One region of the Mycobacterium sp. NGS29 genome, then DNA from elsewhere that is predicted to be linked to it. Evidence: predicted binding sites of a transcription regulator. Region 1 holds the regulator's gene; the other holds the start of a gene.
What was found. The regulator LexA, encoded in region 1, represses DNA repair genes until DNA is damaged. The targets are predictions, from matches to a motif close to CGAACANNTGTTCG.
Positions count from the first base shown of each region.

Region 1 (9,779 bases):
AGCCGAGGGCCTCGACACCGGGACGTTGACGGTCCGGGTGCCCGGCGGCGACGTCGTCGTCACCCTCACCGAGGCCACCAGCTTCCTGCGGGGCCCTTCGGTACTGGTGGCCCACGGCGAGCTCGACGACGGCTGGTGGGACTCGCCGGTCTGATATTCGGGTGCGTCAGCCGCCGCGACGTGCCACCATCGAAAGCGCTTATGACATATCCAGATTCGCCCGAGACGGGCATTCCAGAACCCAGCCTCGGTGAGCTGGCGCTCGAAGACCGATCGGCGCTGCGCCGTATCGCCGGGTTGTCGACCGAACTCACCGATATCTCCGAGGTCGAGTACCGCCAGCTGCGGCTGGAACGAGTGGTGCTGGTCGGTGTGTGGACCGAGGGCAGCGCGTCGGACAACCAGGCCAGTCTGGCCGAACTGGCCGCCCTGGCCGAGACCGCCGGATCCGAGGTGCTCGAGGGTCTGATCCAGCGCCGCGACCGTCCCGACCCGTCCACCTACATCGGGTCGGGCAAAGCGCAGGAGTTGCGTGAAGTGGTGGTCGCAACCGGCGCCGACACGGTGATCTGTGACGGCGAGCTGTCGCCCGCCCAGCTCACCGCGCTGGAGAAGGCCGTCAAGGTCAAGGTCATCGACCGCACCGCGCTGATCCTGGACATCTTCGCCCAGCACGCGACCAGCCGGGAGGGCAAGGCGCAGGTGGCGCTGGCCCAGATGGAATACATGCTGCCGCGACTGCGCGGGTGGGGTGAGTCGATGTCACGGCAGGCCGGTGGCCGGGCCGGTGGCAGTGGCGGCGGCGTGGGGTTGCGTGGCCCCGGCGAGACCAAGATCGAGACCGACCGGCGGCGCATCCGTGAGCGCATGTCCAAGCTGCGCCGCGACATCAGGGCGATGAAGCAGGTCCGCGACACCCAACGCAGCCGTCGGTTGCAGGCCGACATGCCTTCGATCGCCATCGTCGGCTACACCAACGCCGGGAAATCCAGTGTGCTCAACGCCTTGACCGGCGCCGGCGTCCTGGTCCAGGACGCGCTGTTCGCCACCCTGGAACCCACCACCCGCCGCGCCGAATGGGACGACGGTCGCCCGTTCGTGCTCACCGACACGGTCGGGTTCGTCCGTCACCTGCCCACCCAGTTGGTCGAGGCGTTTCGCTCCACCTTGGAGGAGGTGGTCGACGCCGACCTGCTGGTGCACGTGGTCGACGGCTCCGATGTCAATCCGTTTGCCCAGATCAGTGCGGTGCGACAGGTCATCTCGGACGTGGTCGCGGATCATCACGGCGATGCGCCGCCAGAACTGCTGGTAGTGAACAAGATTGACGCGGCCGGCGACCTGATGCTGGCCAGGTTGCGGCACGAACTGCCCGGCGCGATGTTCGTCTCGGCCCGCACCGGCGACGGGATCGACGCTTTGCGGAGCCGGATGGCCGAACTCGCGGTGCCGACCGACACCGCGGTGGACGTGGTGATCCCCTACAGCCGCGGCGATCTGGTGGCGCGGGTGCACTCCGACGGGCGGGTGCAGCAGGCCGAGCACCAGACCGACGGCACCCGTATCCAGGCCAGGGTCCCGGTGGCGCTGGCCGCCGCCCTTGCGGAGTTCGCGGCACGCGGCTGACGACCTCCGGCACCGACCAACCACCCGGTTGGTATATGTTGGGGAAAGAGACACACATCTTTCCGACATCCGGAGGCCATACGCATGGGTAGCGCCGTCAAATACCAGCGCACGCTTTTCGAACCCGAGCACGACTTGTTCCGGGAGTCTTACCGGGCCTTCCTGGACCGCCACGTCGCTCCCTACCACGAGGAATGGGAGAAGGCCAAGATCGTCGACCGCGGCGTCTGGCTGGAGGCCGGCAAGCAGGGCTTCCTGGGTATGGCGGTGCCGGAGGAGTACGGCGGCGGTGGCAACCCCGACTACCGCTACAACACGATCGTTACCGAGGAGACCGTGGCCGGGCGCTACAGCGGTCTCGGATTCGGCCTGCACAACGACGTGGTGGCGCCCTATCTGCTGAAATTGACCAACGAAGAGCAGAAGCAGCGGTGGCTGCCCAAGTTCTGCACCGGCGAGCTGATCACCGCGATCGCGATGACCGAGCCGGGCACCGGCAGCGACCTGCAGGGCATCAAGACCCGCGCCGTCAAAGAGGGTGACCACTACATCCTGAACGGGTCGAAGACGTTCATCACCAATGGAATCAACTCCGACCTGGTGATCGTGGTCGCCCAGACCGACCCGGAGAAGGGCGCCCAGGGATTCAGCCTGCTGGTCGTCGAGCGCGGCATGGAGGGCTTCGAGCGGGGCCGCCACCTGGACAAGATCGGTCTGGACGCGCAGGACACCGCCGAACTGTCCTTCACCGACGTCAAGGTGCCGGTGGAGAATCTGCTGGGCGAAGAGGGTCTGGGTTTCATCTATCTGATGCAGAACCTGCCGCAGGAGCGGATCAACATCGCCATCATGGCCGCTGCGGCGATGGAGGCGGTGCTGGAGGACACCGTGCAGTACGCGAAGGAGCGCAAAGCATTCGGCAAGCCGATCGGCAGCTTCCAGAACACGCGGTTCCTGCTGGCCGAACTGGCCACCGAGGCCACCGTGGTGCGCATGATGGTGGACAACTTCCTGGCCCTGCACCTGGAGGAGAAGCTGACGGTCGAGCAGGCCGCGATGGCCAAGTGGTATTCCACCGAGAAGCAGGTTCACCTGATCGACCGGTGCCTGCAGCTGCACGGCGGATACGGTTACATGCGCGAATACCCGGTTGCCCGTGCGTATCTCGATGCTCGCGTGCAGACCATTTACGGTGGCACGACCGAGATCATGAAAGAGATCATCGGCCGCAGCCTCGGCGTCTGACGGTCGGCGGCCGCAGGCCGCAATTTCGATGTGGAACGTTGACCGGATCGAGCCCTGACGTAGCGTCGGTCCGTGCGAAATGCGTATCCGCTGCGCTCGGTTGAGGCGCAGGTGCCGCTCTCCCATCTCTCGCGACACGGGCGCGGCCCGGCATCATTTCGACGTCGGGTCGATAACCGTTTCCGTAATATCTACAATTTGACTTCGCATTTCTCGTTCGCTAGAGCAAAGTTATGCGAGCCCGGCAACGATGCAGGTCGTAGCTGGGGAATGGCCCACGGCGGGCGATCCGCCGGCTCGCCAGGTGGGCAGGGGCATCGGCTGGGAGGCTTGGTGGACGGGCGGAGAGGGCAATTGAGCAAGCTGGTCGGTCGGGCGCTGCTCGGCTTGGCGGCTACCGCGCTGGCTGTGACGCTGCTGGCGCCGACCGCTGCGGCGTCCCCGATCGGCGACGCCGAGGCGGCCATGATGGCCGCGTGGGAGAAAGCCGGTGGCGACACCTCGACGCTGGGCGCCCGCAAAGGCGACGTCTATCCGATCGGGGACGGCTTCGGGCTGGACTTCGACGGCGGCAAGATGTACTTCACGCCTGCCTCCGGCGCGAAGTTCATGTTCGGCCCGATCCTGGAGAAATACGAATCGCTGGGTGGTCCCGCGGGTAGTGACCTGGGTTTTCCCACCATCAATGAAGTGCCCGGCCTCGCCGGACCGGACAGCCGGGTCAGTACCTTCGCCGCCAGCGACAACCCGGTGATCTTCTGGACGCCCGACCACGGTGCGTTCGTGGTGCGCGGCGCCCTGAACGCGGCGTGGGACAAGCTGGGCAGCTCCGGCGGCGTGCTGGGCGCCCCGATCAGCGATGAGACCTACGAGGGCGAGGTGACCTCGCAGAAGTTCACCGGCGGTGAGGTGTCCTGGAACCGCAAGACCAAGGAGTTCACCACCAATCCGGCGAACCTGGCCGAACAGCTCAAGGGTCTGCAGGTGGCGATCGACCCCACTGCCGCCATCAACATGGCGTGGCGCGCCGCAGGTGGCGCTGCCGGACCGCTGGGCGCCAAGAAGGGTAGTCAGTCGCCGATCGGCGGGGACGGCATCGCCCAGGAGTTCGACGGCGGCAAGATCTTCTTCAGCCCGGCCACCGGCGCCAACGCGGTCGAGGGGCCGATCCTGCAGAAGTACGAAGCAGTCGGTGGTCCGGTGAGCAGCGACCTGGGCTTTCCGGTCGCCAACGAGGCCGACGGCGGCATCACGCCCGCCAGCCGTGTCGCTGTGTTCTCCGCAGCTGACAAGCCGGTGATCTTCTGGACGCCCGAACACGGCGCTTTCGTCGTGCGCGGAGCCATGAAAGCCGCCTGGGACAAGCTCAAGGGGGCCACCGGCAAGCTCGGCGCCCCGGTCGCTGACCAGACGGTGGACGGCGACGTGGTGTCGCAGAAGTTCACCGGCGGCAAGATCTCGTGGAACCGCGCCAAGAACACGTTCACTACCGACCCGGCCAACCTCGCGCCGCTGCTGTCCGGCCTGCAGGTGTCGGGGCAGAACACCCCGAGTAATTCGGCGTCGGCGCCCGCGGGCAAGAAGTTCACCTTCCACTGGTGGTGGCTGATCGCGGCCATTCCTTTGCTGCTGCTGGTGCTGATGACGGTGTTGGTGGTGTCGGGTTTGCGTCGGCGCCGCGCCGCAGTACCGGATGCGCCGGTGTACGACCGCGACCGGGACCTCGGTGTGGAATACGACCCCGGTGCCGATGACCGCTGGCCGCATGAGGAAATCGATTACGGTTCCGAGCGTTTCCCGCCCGTCGACCAGCATGTCGAGGCAGAGGCGGACGCAGACCCCACCGCCGGCCGGGTCAGCTGGTCCAGAGCGGGGGCCGTCCCGCAGGCCGGCTCCGAGCAGGGTGTTGACGACGACGAATACGGCCACGTCGCCGAAGAGCATTTCAATCCGGACGGGTCGGCGGAGTTCGAGGAGGAAGACCCCGACGCGGTGGGCACCACGCCCATCCCCGTCGTGTCGCGCGGCGCTCTTGGTGAACTCGCCGAGGAGGAGCCGGTCGTGCCGGAGACAGTCGCGCCGGACGATTTCGCGCCGGAGGTGTCGGTGCCGCAGACGAATGCGCCGTACCTGCCGGTCCCGGACGTGCCGGAGTTCGAGGAAGTGCCCGAACCCCTGGACGTTCAGGAGAGCCCGGAACCCCCGGAGTTCGTGGAGTACCAGGAAACGGAGCCGGCCCGGCCGTCCAGCGAGGATTATGCGGACGCGTTTTACCCGGTGACCGAGCCGGGGCGCAATGCGGACGACGAGTCACCCGATCTCGCCTCACCGCCGGATGCCGTCGCGGTTCCCGAGCTGCGAAAGGGTCGACATGCCGCAGCGGACCCGGCCGGGTATGCCGTGGAACCTGACACGCCGTTCGGGGCCGCCCCGCAGGTCCAAGCGCCGACCGCCGCGCCAGCAGGCAGCGCCGCGGTGCGCCCGACCATCCATCTGCCGCTCGACGACGACCCGTACCGGGCGCCGGACGGCTATCCCATCAAGGCCAGTGCCCGGTTCGGGCTGTACTACACGCCCACCAGCGCGCTGTACCACGACACCCTGGCCGAGATCTGGTTCGCCAACGAAGACGCCGCGCGCGCCAACGGCTTCGTCAGAGCCGATTGAGGATGCGCGCTACACCTTGCGAATCACGGTGACGACCTTGCCGAGCACGATCGCATCGTTGCCGGGAATCGGATCGAACGCGGGGTTGTGCGGCATCAGCCACACTTGACCGCCCGCTCGCTTGAACGTCTTCACAGTGGCCTCGCCGTCGATCATCGCCGCGACGATGTCGCCGTTGTCAGCGACATTCTGCTGGCGGACGACGACCCAGTCGCCGTCGCAGATGGCGGCCTCGACCATCGACTCACCCACCACCTTGAGCAGGAACAGCGTCCCTTCGCCCACCAGCTCGCGGGGCAACGGGAACACGTCTTCGACGGCTTCCTCGGCCAGGATCGGGCCGCCGGCGGCAATGCGCCCCAAGACCGGGACGAAAGTGGGTTCCGGCAGGGCGTCCGAGCCGATGACATCGGTACGGGGCACTGCCGCATCGTCGGCACCGCGCACGTCGACGGCGCGCGGGCGATTCGGGTCGCGCCGCAGATAGCCTTTGCGCTCCAGGGTGCGTAACTGGTGGGCGACCGACGAGGTGGACGTCAGACCCACCGCGTCGCCGATCTCGCGGATACTCGGCGGATAGCCCCGCGTTGTCACCGAGGTACGGATGACCTCGAGGATGGTGCGCTGCCGCTCGGTCAGCGCTACATCGGCCGCAGGTGGCCGGCCTTGTGTCGCTTTCGCACTACCCGGGCCGAAACCGGCCGCGGTGTCGTTGCTGTCGCTCATGGATCTGAATGTAACCGCACCAGGCTCAAAATTCAAACATGTGTTCGACCGGGCGTGTCATCGCCCAGGCCACAGCCGGGATCTGCGGAAATAAAGTGAATCACAAGTGTGTAACTCCGGCGTGGTTGGGGTATCTGATAGTCACCCAGCTGGTTGCACCGACAAATCCTTGTCGGTGGTGAGGTCTACCGTTTTGCTCGTGCGACACGCGTCGCTCAAATGTTCGGGTTTCGAACACGTGAGCGACTATGGTCGAACACACGAGCGATAAGTAGTCGACCGGAGGGAACGGCATGACACTCATCTACGCGGGTCCGCATCGCAGCGGGAACACGCAGGGCCACCTGAACAGGCCTGTTGGGCGGCCGGTGCGCCAATATCCCTCGTACCGCGCCGGCCAGGGTGGATCCAGCAGACCGGGGCCCGCACGCCCGGGTGTGGCGCCCGTTCGCTACTACGGCACCGGCGTCACGCGCTCGACGGTCGCACATCGCAGACGCCCGGTGAGCATGGCCACCACGATCGGACTGGCCCTGCTCGCGGGCGTCATCACCGTGTGGCTGGGGCTGATGGCGAACTTCGGCAGCATGGTCAACGACGGCACGGCCGAGTCGGCGCCGCAGGTGCCCGCCGCCCTGGCGGTCGTGCGGGTGGAACCGGGGGAGTCGTTGCAAGACCTCGCTGCCCGGGTGGCGCCCGGCGCGCCGGTGCGCGACGTCGTGGAACGGATTCGCGACCTGAACGCACTGGATTCCAGTGCGGTCTCGGCGGGTCAGACCCTGATCGCCCCGATCGGCTGAGCGAGCACCCGCCCGGTCGGTGGTTGCCCGGGTCAGCGTTGGCCCGCTACGGAGCACGCGGGTACTGTCGGGGTGTTCTTCTACCCGGATACCAGTCGGTACGGCAAAGGAGCGGCTCTTGCACTGCCCGTTCTGCCGGCATCCCGATTCGCGGGTGATCGACTCGCGAGAAACCGATGAGGGCCAGGCGATCCGCCGTCGTCGCTCGTGCCCGGAATGCGGACGCCGGTTCACGACGGTGGAGACCGCGGTGTTGGCCGTGGTCAAGCGCAGCGGCGTCACCGAGCCCTTCAGTCGCGAGAAGGTGATCAGTGGCGTCCGCCGGGCCTGTCAGGGGCGCCAGGTTGACGACGATGCGTTGAATTTACTTGCCCAGCAGGTGGAAGACGCGGTGCGTGCCGCCGGCCCCGAGGTCCCCAGCAACGAGGTCGGCCTGGCCATTCTGGGACCGCTGCGCGACCTCGACGAGGTTGCCTACCTGCGGTTCGCCTCCGTCTACCGGTCCTTCTCGTCGGCCGACGATTTCGAGCGCGAGATCGAGGCGCTGCGCGCGCACCGCAACGTTTCGACGTCCGGCTGACCGCACCCCGATGGGCGCCGAACTACATCCTGATCTGCATGCGCTGGCGCCGTTGTTGGGTACCTGGGTGGGCCGAGGCGCGGGGGAGTATCCGACGATCCAGCCTTTCGAATACCTCGAAGAGGTTGTCTTCGCCCACGTCGGCAAGCCCTTCCTGAGCTATGGACAGAAGACCAAGGCCCCCGCCGACGGCAAGCCGTTGCATGCCGAGACGGGCTATCTTCGGGTACCGCAGCCCGGTCACGTGGAGCTGGTGCTGGCCCATCCCAGCGGCATCACCGAAATAGCGGTCGGCACCTACTCGGTGACCGGTGACGTCATCGAAATCGATGTGGCGACAACCAGTATCGGACTGACGCCGACGGCCAAAGAGGTCAGCGCCCTGGGGCGGTCGTTGCGGATCGCGGGGGACGAGCTGTCGTACTCGCTGCAGATGGGTGCGGTCGGGCAACCCCTGCAACACCATCTGTCCGCCACGCTGCGCCGACAGCTGTGACAGCCGCGCCGGCTCGCGGACGCGAACTCAGGTGGCGCTGCGCTCGTCGGCACCCATCGCGTTGAGCACGGCCACCCGGGTGTCAGTCGGACCGCTCACGGTTCCCTCGCCGCCGCCGGTGCGAAGCAACTCGCGCAGCGCGGCCTGGTCGTAGTCGGGGGGCGCGGTGGTGTCGATGAAGCGCTGGACGAGGTCGAGGAAGCGGGCCGGGTCGTCGTGAAACGGAAAGTGCGCGGCGTTCTCGAAGATTTCGAGTTGGGACCCCGGCATTGCGGCGTGCGCCATGTACGCGTGCTGGACCGGGATGACCGAGTCCTTGCGGCCCCAGATGATCTGCACCGGAATCGCCTGGGTCAAATAACATCGGTCCAGCATGGTGACGATCTGGCCGCGCCAGTCGACGACCGCCCGCAGGGTGCGGGTGAACGCCGCCGAAGCGGTCGGCTCCGGGAGATCGTCCAATATCCGCAGCATGTTCGGCAGATCCTGGCCGATAGCCGTCGACCCGAGCGCCAGACCCGCCAACCGGCCCAGCAACTGCACCGCCGGCAGCACCAGCGGCAGGCGCAGCAGCGCCAGCGCCTCGGCGCCCATCGGCAGCGACGCGAACCGCAACGCGATGTTGACGTCCTTGGTGACGCCCCCGGCGCCCACCAGGATCAGGCGCTCGACCAGATGAGGGAACTGGTAGGCGAACTGCATGGCCACCCCACCGCCCAGCGAGTGGCCGATGATGGTGACCCGCTCGATGTCCAGCACGCTGAGCAGGTCGCGCATGCCGTTGGCGTACGCCGCGGCTGAGTAGTCGGCGCGCGGTTTGTCAGATTTGCCGTGGCCCAACAGATCTGGGGCGATGACGGTGAACCGCTGGGCCAGTTTGGCGTGGATACCGGTCCACGTCGTGGAGTTGTCGCCGATGCCGTGGATCAGCAGGATCGCCGGGCCGGATCCGGCGATCCGGAACGCCCGCTTGTAGCCGTGGATGGTGCGGAACTGCAGCGACGGGGTGGTCACTTCCCGCACCGGGCGAAGATTGCGTTTTCGCTCGGTCATGTCGCCAACCTCGTCGTCGGGCCGTTAAGGCGTTCGGGACTAACTCGAATCGTCGTCGTCGTGCTTCTTCTCCGCCTGCTGAGCCAGAAAGCGCTCGAACTCGGCGCCCAGCTCGTCGCCGCTGGGCAGTTCCTCGTCACGTGCCAGCAAGGATCTGTTTTCCTGAGCGTCGATGAACGCATCGTACTGGCGCTCGAGCGCGGTCACCACTTGAGCGACTTCCGCGCTCGCCTGGACCTGTTCGTCGATCTTGGTCCGGATCTCAGCGGCCGCCTCGGCCAGCGCCTCCACCGGCAGATCCAGCGATCCCGTCTTCGCCACCTGCTCGAGCAGAGCCTGCGCGGCGGCCGGGTAATCGGTCTGGGTGAGGTAGTGCGGGACGTGCACGGTGAAGCCGACCACCTCGTGGCCGTGTTGCGCCATCCGGTATTCCAGCAGGTTGGACGCGCTGCCCGGGACCTGGATCTCGGAAATCCACGGCTGGAAGTCGGCGATCAGCTCGGCGTTGTTGGAGTGTGCGGTCATCGTGACGGGCCGGGTGTGGGGGACGGCCATCGGAACAGTGCCCAGGCCGATCGTCTGCCGC
Region 1 covers NZ_JCALDR010000004.1:295,584-305,362, forward strand. The annotation lists gene dapF (diaminopimelate epimerase) at 1-154, shown strand, start outside; gene hflX (GTPase HflX) at 202-1,626, shown strand; gene AC5Y5Z_RS07975 (acyl-CoA dehydrogenase family protein) at 1,711-2,871, shown strand; gene AC5Y5Z_RS07980 (LGFP repeat-containing protein) at 3,205-5,538, shown strand; gene lexA (transcriptional repressor LexA) at 5,548-6,264, opposite strand; gene AC5Y5Z_RS07990 (LysM peptidoglycan-binding domain-containing protein) at 6,558-7,064, shown strand; gene nrdR (transcriptional regulator NrdR) at 7,183-7,644, shown strand; gene AC5Y5Z_RS08000 (peroxynitrite isomerase) at 7,655-8,140, shown strand; gene AC5Y5Z_RS08005 (alpha/beta fold hydrolase) at 8,168-9,193, opposite strand; gene AC5Y5Z_RS08010 (proteasome assembly chaperone family protein) at 9,233-9,779, opposite strand, start outside.

Region 2 (9,779 bases), on a different contig from region 1:
GCCAGCCCGAACGCGCACTGCTCGCCGAGTTCGGCGGCCGCGGTCACCACCTCGGGCCGTTCGGCGAACAGCTGAGCCATTTCCTCACCGGAGCGCAGGTGTGAGCCGCCCAGTGGTGCCAGCCATCCCTCGGCGTCGTCCAGGGACTGCCGGGCCCGGATCGCACCCATCGCCATGGCCAGCCGGCGCCGGGACGGATCGGCGAAGTGCGCTCCGGTGGTGGCGACGACATCGACCCCGAAGTGCGGCGCCAGCCCGGCCAGCAGCGCATTGCGTTCGTCGTCGAGGGGTTGACCATGATGGGTCAGTTCGATGCTCACCCGATGTGCCCCGAACCGATCCACCAGGTCGGCCAACGCCAGCCGCGCCGCATCGGGTCCGGAGTCGGAGAGTGCTTGTCGCACAGAACCTTTCCGGCATCCGGTGAGAATGTGCCAGTGGCCGCCGGCGGCTTCGGTCAATGCGTCGAGGTCGTAACGCAGCTTGCCCTTCTCCCCGCCGGCCAGGTGTGCGGTGGCCAGTTGCCGCGACAGCCGCCGGTACCCTTCGGGACCTCGGGCCAGCACCAGCAGATGCGGCCCGGGCGGATCCGGTTGCTCGGTGCGCGCCTGGCAGCTCAGCGACAATTCCGCGCCGAACACCGTGCGCATGTCGAGTTCGACGGCCGCTTCAGCGAATCGCACCGCGCCGTACAGGCCGTTGTGGTCGGTCAGCGCCAGCGCCCACAGGTCCAGCCGGGCTGCCTCCTCCACCAACTCCTCCGGCGTGCTGGCCCCGTCGAGGAAGCTGTACGCCGAATGCGCATGCAATTCGGCATATGCGACCGACGACCGGCGCCGGCGCCCGTCCGATTTTGCTGAATACGATCCGCGCTTCTGCGACAACGGAGCATCACCAGCCGGCACAGCCGCGGCCGGCCGGCCCGCATGGCGCGGTTTGCCGTCGAGAACCCGCTCCATCTCCGACCAACTCGGCGGCCCGTTGTGCCATCCCACCGAACCAGTATATCGAACATATGTTCGAGTGTCACGTCGTCGCCAACAGTTCGAAACCCGCACCGGAACACCTTTGGAACGCCGCCGAAACAATTTGCGAACATGACGCGCTACGGTGATATCGCCCCAGTTAAATCCCTCTTTATCTGATAAACGCATTCTTAACCTGGCTGACCTACCGGCGTGCACATCCCCCTCGGATACTGGTACAACTGTTGCAGACATCGGTGGGGGCTTGGCATGACGACGACGACAATGGTGAACGTGGGACCGCTGCGGATCCCAGAACACGACCGGCACACAGATCTGGCGACGGGAGCGGTGGCCGTCATCCGCGGGACCAAGCCCGATCACACCGTCATCGAGAATTTGCTGAGCGAACGCATTCAGCCGGGTTCGGACGTCACCCCGCACCTGCAGCGGGTCGCCCTGCCTCCCCCCGGTGACGACGCCGAGCTGTTCCGGGCCATCGCCCACGCCCTGGAGCGGCCGCTGGAGCCCGGCCGCCCGCCGTGGGAGTGCTGGATCATCGAGCGCCTCGAGGGCAACCAGTGGGCGATCCTGCTGAAGATCCACCACGGCCTTGCGCGCGACCTCCCGCCGGCGCATCTGCTCACCCGGCTCTGCGACGACGGCGATCCCGTTGCCTTCACCGATGCCGTTGCCCGGCCTCCGGTTTCACCACCCGACGGCGACACCTGGTGGCAGTTGCCGTTCGGCGCGGTCAAGATCGCGGCACGGGTTGCCGCCGACGTCGCCGCCGCCGCGAGCACCTGGCCCGCGCCGGCCGGACCGGCGAACACACTGCGGCACTATCGCACGGTGCGCGTCCCCCGCGCCGCCGTCGACAGGTTGGCCCGCAAGTTCGGGGTGAGCACCAACGACGTCGCCGTCGCCGCGATCACCGAAAGCTTCCGCACCGTGCTGGTGAGCCGCGGTGAGCAACCCCGGGCGGACTCGCTGCGGGCCGTCGGCCCGACGCTGACCTACCTCCCCGTCGATCTCGAGGATCCCGTCCGGCAGCTGCAGGCGGTGCACGCCGGGTCGAGGCAGCAGGTCCAACCCCGCCCAGCACGTTCACCACGGGCGCTGTACACCAACATCATTCAATCGGTGTCTCGGTTCCGCAAACACGATGCGGTGACGTTGAGCACTGGGGCGCCCGGACCACGGCACCGGTTGCAGTTGCTGGGTCAACCACTGCAGCACCTGCTGCCGGTCCCACCGACGGGGCCGCAACTCAGCACCGGGGTCGCAGTGCTGAGCTACGCCGACGATCTGATCTTCGGTGTCACCGCCGAATACCAGGCGGCCGCCCAGCTGGAGCAGCTTGCCGCCGGCATCGAACAGGGTACGACGCGTCTGCTGGCGCTCGGCCGGAGCTCGGTGCTGCCGTTCGAACGCCCACGCAAAAGGCCTTCGGTTCCCAGCACCGCGGTCCGGTGGCGGCCGTCCGCGCCACCGGTGCGAGTGCGCCGCCACTGACCCGACCGGCAACCCCCTCGTGAGAGGGTGGGTACATGCCGGTCACCATCGACCCGCGACGCATCGACGCGGTCCTCTTCGACACGGACCTGCCGTTCGCTGAATCGGTACTGAACGACATGCGTGAGGCGGGCGTTCGCACCGCTACCTACACGCCGAACCCCGTGATCGAGTCGGCCGAGCGACTGGCCGTGCCGCGGGGTAGATGTGCTGTTGTCGCATCCGACGCCTCCCGGGTCAATGTCGCGCGGGACGCGGGGTTCGCGCTCGTGATCGGATTTGGCCGCGACGCGATACCCGGAGCCGACGCCGTTGTCGCCGACCTCGCCGAGATAGCCGTGCGCAAGGGGGACCGGCGCATGTCCGAGTTGGCGGACGCACTGCGGGCCATCGGCGAGATCACCGTCAGCCGACCCGCGGTGTTCTTCGACTTCGACGGCACGCTGTCAGAGATCGTGAACGACCCGGATACGGCCGAGCCGGCCCCCGGTGCATCCGAAGCACTGCAACAACTGGCCGCCCGTTGTCCGGTCGCGGTGCTCAGTGGCCGCGACCTCGCCGATGTCGCCCGGCGCGTGGGCCTGCCCGGCATCTGGTACGCGGGCAGCCACGGATTCGAACTGACGGCGCCCGACGGCACCCACCACCAGAACGAGGAAGCGGCAGCGGCCATCCCGGTGCTCGAGCAAGCCGCCGCCCAGCTGCGGGACAAACTCGGCGACATCCCCGGAGTCACGGTGGAGCACAAGCGCTTCGGGGTCGCCGTGCACTACCGCAACGCCGCACGCGACCGGATCGGCGACGTGGTGGCCGCGGTCCGCACCGCCGGTCAACGCGACGCGCTGCGCGTGACAACGGGACGTGAAGTCATCGAGTTGCGCCCGGACCTGGACTGGGACAAGGGCCGGACATTGCGGTGGGTGATCGATCATCTGCACGAGGCAGGATCCGGACCGTTGGTGCCGATCTACCTCGGCGACGACATCACCGACGAGGACGCCTTCGACGCGGTGCGCGATGACGGCATCCCGATTGTGGTGCGGCACAACGACGACGGGGATCGCGCCACCGCCGCCCGGTATGCCCTGGACAGTCCCGCACAGGTTGCCGAGTTCACCGACGAACTGGCTCGCCGACTCGGCTGTTGACGGGTCAGTGTCGTAGGAACAGGGAGGGTGGGCATCAGCAAGCTCGGCTTCTGGAGCATTGTCATGCTCGGGATCAACGCGATCATCGGAGCCGGCATCTTCCTGACTCCGGGCGCGGTGATCCGGCTCGCGGGACCGTTGGCGCCGCTGGCCTACCTGCTGGCCGGTCTGTTCGTCGGGGTAATGGCGGTCGTCTTCGCCACGGCTGCCCGTTACGTCAAAACCAACGGCGCGTCCTACGCCTACACCACAGCCGCCTTCGGGCAGCGGATCGGCATCTACGTCGGCGTCACCCATGCCGTGGTGGCATCCATAGCCTGGGGCGTCCTGGCGTCGTTGTTCGTCGCGACACTGCTGAAAGTGGTTTTCCCCCATGAAAATTGGGCTAACGACAGTCAACTGTTCAGCGTCAAGACGTTGACGTTCCTCATTTTCATGCTGGTGTTGCTGCTCATCAACCTGTTCGGCAACCGGGCCATCGAATGGGCCAACGGGATCTCCACGGTCGGCAAGGTGTTTGCGCTGACGATCTTCATCCTCGGCGGGCTCTGGATCGTCGTTGCGGGTGGCGTCAACAACTACGCCACCGCGGGCCAGCCGGAGGTCTTCGCGCCAGCACCCTACGCGTTGTTCGGGTTCATCGAGATCGGCCAGAGCACGGTGTCAGGATTGATCCTGGCGGTGATGGCCGCCCTGTATGCATTCACCGGTTTCGAATCGATCGCCAACGCCGCCGAGGAGATGCACGAACCGGACCGCAACCTCCCCCGCGCCATCCCGATTTCGATCCTCACGGTCGGCACCGTCTATGTGCTGGCGGTGACGGTGGCGATGCTGTTGGGATCGGACCGGGTCGTGCATTCCACCGACACGGTGAAACTGGCCGCGGCCATCGGCAACGACGCCTTCCGGACGGTGGTCACCCTCGGCGCCCTGGTGTCGATGTTCGGCATCAATGTCGCCGCCTCGTTCGGCGCGCCGCGGCTGTGGACCGCGCTGTCGGCCACCCGGACGCTGCCGGCGCGCCTGTCGAGAAAGAACCGCTTCGGCGTCCCGATGCTTGCGTTCGGGATCACCGCGGCCCTGGCGCTGGCGTTTCCCCTCGCGCTGCGCTTTGACATCGAGAACCTGACCGGCCTGGCGGTGATCGCCCGCTTCGTCCAGTTCATCGTCGTTCCGATCGCGCTGATCGCGCTGGCGCGAGACACCGTACGACACTCGAAGGTGAAACGAAACCGGTTCACCGACAGGGTGTTACCGGTGGCGGCGGTGGTGATCTCGGTCGCGTTGGCGGTGTCCTTCGACTACCGCACCCTGTTCCTCACCGCGCAGGGCGGCGCCAACTATTTCTCGATCGCGTTGATCGTGCTCACGTTCGTGGTGGTGCCGGCCGCCGCCTATGTCCACTACTACCGCGGCGTCAGGCGTTAGACGCGTATTCGACCTCACCGTCATCGAGCACCAGCCGGGCGGCGGGTCCATCGGTCCAATCCGCCCCGAGAGCCTCGGTGCGGAACAACGCCTTGCCCGGTTCGGTCTTCCAGATCAGGGTGGACAGCGTCTCGCCGGGAAACACCGGCTTGGTGAACCGCGCGGCGATCGAGGTGATGTTGGCGGCGACGCCGCCGCCCAGTTCGGCGACCAGCGCGCGGCCCGACACTCCGTAGGTGCACAGCCCGTGCAGGATCGGCCGGGGGAAGCCGGCCAGGTTGGTGGCGAACCACGGGTCGCTGTGCAGCGGGTTACGGTCCCCGGAGAGCCGGTAGATCAGCGCCTGGTCCTCGCGGGTGGGCAGGTCGACCCGAGCGTCGGGCTCGCGGTCGGGGAACTGCGGGGCGGCCGGTCGTTCCCCTTTCTCGCCGCCGAAGCCGCCTTCGCCGCGGATGACCAGGTTGGTCAGCGTCTCGGCGACCAGCGTCCCGCTGTCGGGATCCTTGCCCACGCCGCGCAACATCAGAACAGCGTTCTTGCCTTCACCTTTGTCCTGAATGTCGACGACCTCGCTGGTCACCGACAGCTTCCCGGCCGGCGGCAGCGGCGCATGCAACCGCACCGACTGGGAACCGTGCAGCAACATCGCCCAGTTGAAGCTGCCGACTTTGCCGGCCGCCCCGAAGGCCGGGCAGCAGATCACCGCATAGGTCGGCAGCACCTGCTGCGGAATGTCGTGGCTGTTCTCGGTCGTGAAGGGTAGTTCGTCGATTCCGGCGCCGACACCGAGTGCGTAGAGCAGCGTGTCCCGGTCGGTCCACTCGAACAATTGGGGCTCGGTCGTCGCTCCGACCGCGCTGGGGTCGATCGCCATGCAGACTCCTGTCCATCCCGAAATCACTAAATCACGTCATTTCTGTGACCTAAGCCTTGCAAACCCTTCCCACCGACGGTGTCGGCAGGGCAGGCTATCGCCATGGCGAAGCGCACCCTGATCGGGCAGGCCCCCAAAGTCGTAGCCGTGCTCGTGGCGGCGGTACTCCTCGGAGCATGCGGTGGCGGCGGCCCGCAGGCCCGCAACATCACCGTGACTTTCATTCGCAATGCCCAGTCGCAGGCCAACGCCGACGGGATCATCGACACCACAGAGCCCGGTCCCAGTCTCACCGCCGAGGGCAAGGCGCAGGCCCAGCAGCTCGCCCATCAGGTCGGGCGCACCGACTTCGACTGGATCTACACCTCCCCGATGGCCGCGGACCAGCAGACCGCGGCGCCGCTGGCCAGTGAGCTGAACAAGCAGGCCGAGATCCTGCGCGGCCTGCAGTCCATCAGCGCCGGTTGGTTCAACGGCAAGCCCGAGTCGATGGCCGCGTCCACCTACCTGTTGGCGCCGGTGCGCTGGGTCGAAGGCGACGCGGAGAACAGCATCCCCGGCTCGATCAGCGGCACCAAGTTCAATTCGGAGTTCACCGGCGCGGTGCGCAAGATCTACGACAGCGGTCACAGCAAGCCCGTCGTGTTCTCGCAGGGGACCGCGATCATGGCCTGGACGTTGATGAACGTCAAGAACCCCAAGACCACGTTGTTCAACAACCATCCGCTGCCCAACCTCGGGCGGGTCGTCATCACCGGTAACCCGGTCACCGGCTGGAAGCTGGTGGACTGGGACGGTGTGCGCAGTTTCACCTGACCCGCACGGTTGACGCGGGCGGCCGGTGCCGCCACGATGGGCTGCATGCGGTATGTCGTTACCGGCGGTACCGGGTTTATCGGGCGCCGCGTCGTTTCCCGATTGTTGGACCAGCACCCCGATGCGCAGGTGTGGGTATTGGTGCGGCGTCAGTCGCTCGGCCGCTTCGAGCGGCTCACCCAGGAGTGGGGTGAACGGGTGAAACCGCTGGTGGGCGAGCTGCCTGAACTAAATCTCGCCGATCAGGTCGTCACCGAACTGGGCCGGGTCGAGCACTTGGTGCACTGCGCGGCCGTCTACGACATCACCGCGGGCGAGGCCGAGCAGCGCGCCGCTAACGTCGAAGGCACCCGCGCCGTGATCGCGCTGGCTCAGCGACTCGACGCCACCCTGCACCACGTGTCGTCGATCGCGGTGGCCGGTGATTTCCGCGGCGAGTACACCGAGGACGACTTCGACGTCGGCCAGCAGCTGCCGACCCCATATCACCAGACCAAGTTCGAGGCTGAGGCGCTGGTACGGGCGACCCCCGGGCTGCGGTACCGGATCTACCGACCGGCGGTGGTGGTCGGCGATTCCCGCACCGGCGAGATGGACAAGGTCGACGGGCCGTACTACTTCTTCGGCGTCCTGGCGAAGCTGGCCGTGCTGCCGTCGTTCACTCCGCTGATGCTGCCCGACACCGGCCGCACCAACATCGTGCCCGTCGATTACGTGGTCGACGCACTCGTCGCGCTCCTGCACGCCGACGACCGGGATCAGCAGACCTTCCACCTGACCGCACCCACCACCATCGGTCTGCGGGGCATCTATCGCGGGATCGCACGCGCGGCCGGGCTGCCACCGCTGCGTGGATCACTGCCCCGCTCGGTGGGCACCTCGGTACTCCGGGCGACCGGGCGTGCCAGGGTGCTACGCAACATGGCCGCCACCCAGCTGGGGATTCCCGGCGAAGTCCTCGACGTGGTCGACCTGGCCCCCACCTTCGTCAGCGACGAAACCCAGAAGGCGTTGCAGGGCAGCGGAATTCAAGTGCCCGAGTTTTCCGCCTACGCCCCCGCCCTGTGGCGGTACTGGGCAGCGAATCTCGATCCGGACCGGGCGCGTCGCACCGATCCGCACGCGCCGCTGTCCGGCCGGCACGTCATCATCACCGGAGCGTCCAGCGGCATCGGCCGGGCCTCGGCCATCGCCGTCGCCGAGCGGGGCGCGACCGTGTTCGCCTTGGCCCGCAACGGCGAAGCCCTCGATGAACTGATCGCCGAAATCCGCGCCCAGGGTGGCCAGGCGTACGCCTTCGCCTGCGACGTCACCGATTCGGCGTCGGTCGACGCCACCGTCAAGGACATCCTGGGCCGCTTCGACCACGTCGACTACCTGGTCAACAATGCCGGCCGGTCGATCCGGCGTTCGGTGGTCAATTCCACCGACCGGCTGCACGACTACGAACGGGTGATGGCGGTCAACTACTTCGGCGCGGTCCGGATGGTGCTGGCGCTGCTCCCGCACTGGCGCGAACGCCGATTCGGTCACGTGGTCAACGTGTCCAGCGCCGGAGTGCAGGCCCGCAGCCCCAAGTACAGCTCCTACCTGCCCAGCAAGGCCGCGCTCGACGCGTTCTCCGAAGTCGTTGCGACAGAGACACTCTCGGACCACATCACGTTCACCAACATCCACATGCCGCTGGTCAGGACCCCGATGATCGCGCCGTCGCAGCGGCTGAACCCGACGCGCGCGATCAGCCCCGAGCGCGCGGCGGCGATGGTGGTTCGCGGTCTCGTCGAGAAGCCGAGCCGGATCGACACCCCGATTGGCACCCTGGCCGAAGCCGGCAACTACTTCGCCCCGCGCACCGCACGGCGCATCCTGCACCAGCTGTACCTGGGCTACCCGGATTCCGCCGCGGCCCGCGGCATCGACCCTCCGGAAAAGCCGGTGCCGCAACGGTCTTCGACCCGCCGGCGGCCGACTCGCCCGGTGCGGGCCCTCAAGACCGTGGGCGTGCCCAAGCCGGTCAGGCGGGCGGTGCGACTAGTGCCGGGAGTGCACTGGTAGTCACTTCTGACACGTGAACTGATTGACGTCGATGTAGCCGATGCGGAACATCTCCGCACACCCGGTCAGATATTTGATGTAACGCTCGTAGACTTCCTCGGACTGCAGCGCGATGGCTTCATCCTTGTGGGCTTCGAGTGCGGCCGACCAGATGTCGAGAGTTTTCGCGTAGTGCGGTTGCAGCGATTGCACGCGGGTCACGGTGAAGCCGTTGGCGGTGGCCCGCTCCTGCACCATCGGTATCGACGGCAGCCGCCCACCCGGAAAGATATCGGTGACGATGAATTTGACGAAGCGGGCGAATTCGAAGGTCAACGGCATGCCGCGTTCCTTCATCTCTAACGGGTGCAGCCCGGTGATGGTGTGCAGCAACATGATTCCGTCGTCGGGCAGGATGCGGTGCGCCAGGGTGAAGAACGCGTCGTAGCGTTCGTGGCCGAAGTGCTCGAACGCACCGATGCTGACGATGCGGTCGACGGGTTCGTCGAACTGCTCCCAGCCTTGCAACAGAACACGTTTGGAACGCGGGCTGTCCGATGCCGCGAACAGGTTCTCGACGTGATTGGCCTGGTTCCTGCTCAGAGTGAGGCCGACGACATTGACGTCGTACTGCTGCACCGCACGCATCATGGTGGCTCCCCACCCGCAGCCGACGTCGAGCAGTGTCATGCCGGGCTGCAACCCCAGTTTGCCCAACGCGAGGTCGATCTTGGCCAGCTGCGCCTCTTCCAGCGTCATGTCCGCGCGCTCGAAGTACGCGCAGCTGTAGGTCTGGGTGGGGTCTAAAAACAACCGGAAGAAGTCGTCGGACAGGTCGTAGTGGGCCTGCACATCGTCGAAGTGCGGCGCTAATTCGTCAGGCATCAGGTCAGCGTATCGTGACGCCGGTGCACACCGTGTTCGCCGACGTGGACACCGGTATCGACGACGCCCTCGCCCTGATCTATCTGTTGGCCAGTCCGGACGCCACGCTGG
Region 2 covers NZ_JCALDR010000002.1:479,395-489,173, reverse strand. The annotation lists gene AC5Y5Z_RS04810 (error-prone DNA polymerase) at 1-995, opposite strand, end outside; gene AC5Y5Z_RS04805 (wax ester/triacylglycerol synthase domain-containing protein) at 1,236-2,480, shown strand; gene otsB (trehalose-phosphatase) at 2,516-3,628, shown strand; gene AC5Y5Z_RS04795 (APC family permease) at 3,656-5,059, shown strand; gene AC5Y5Z_RS04790 (MaoC family dehydratase) at 5,049-5,933, opposite strand; gene AC5Y5Z_RS04785 (histidine phosphatase family protein) at 6,036-6,749, shown strand; gene AC5Y5Z_RS04780 (SDR family oxidoreductase) at 6,795-8,804, shown strand; gene cmaA1 (cyclopropane mycolic acid synthase CmaA1) at 8,805-9,668, opposite strand; gene AC5Y5Z_RS04770 (nucleoside hydrolase) at 9,683-9,779, shown strand, end outside.
Region 2: the regulator LexA is predicted to act here: its motif matches at 1,009-1,022, upstream of AC5Y5Z_RS04810 (error-prone DNA polymerase).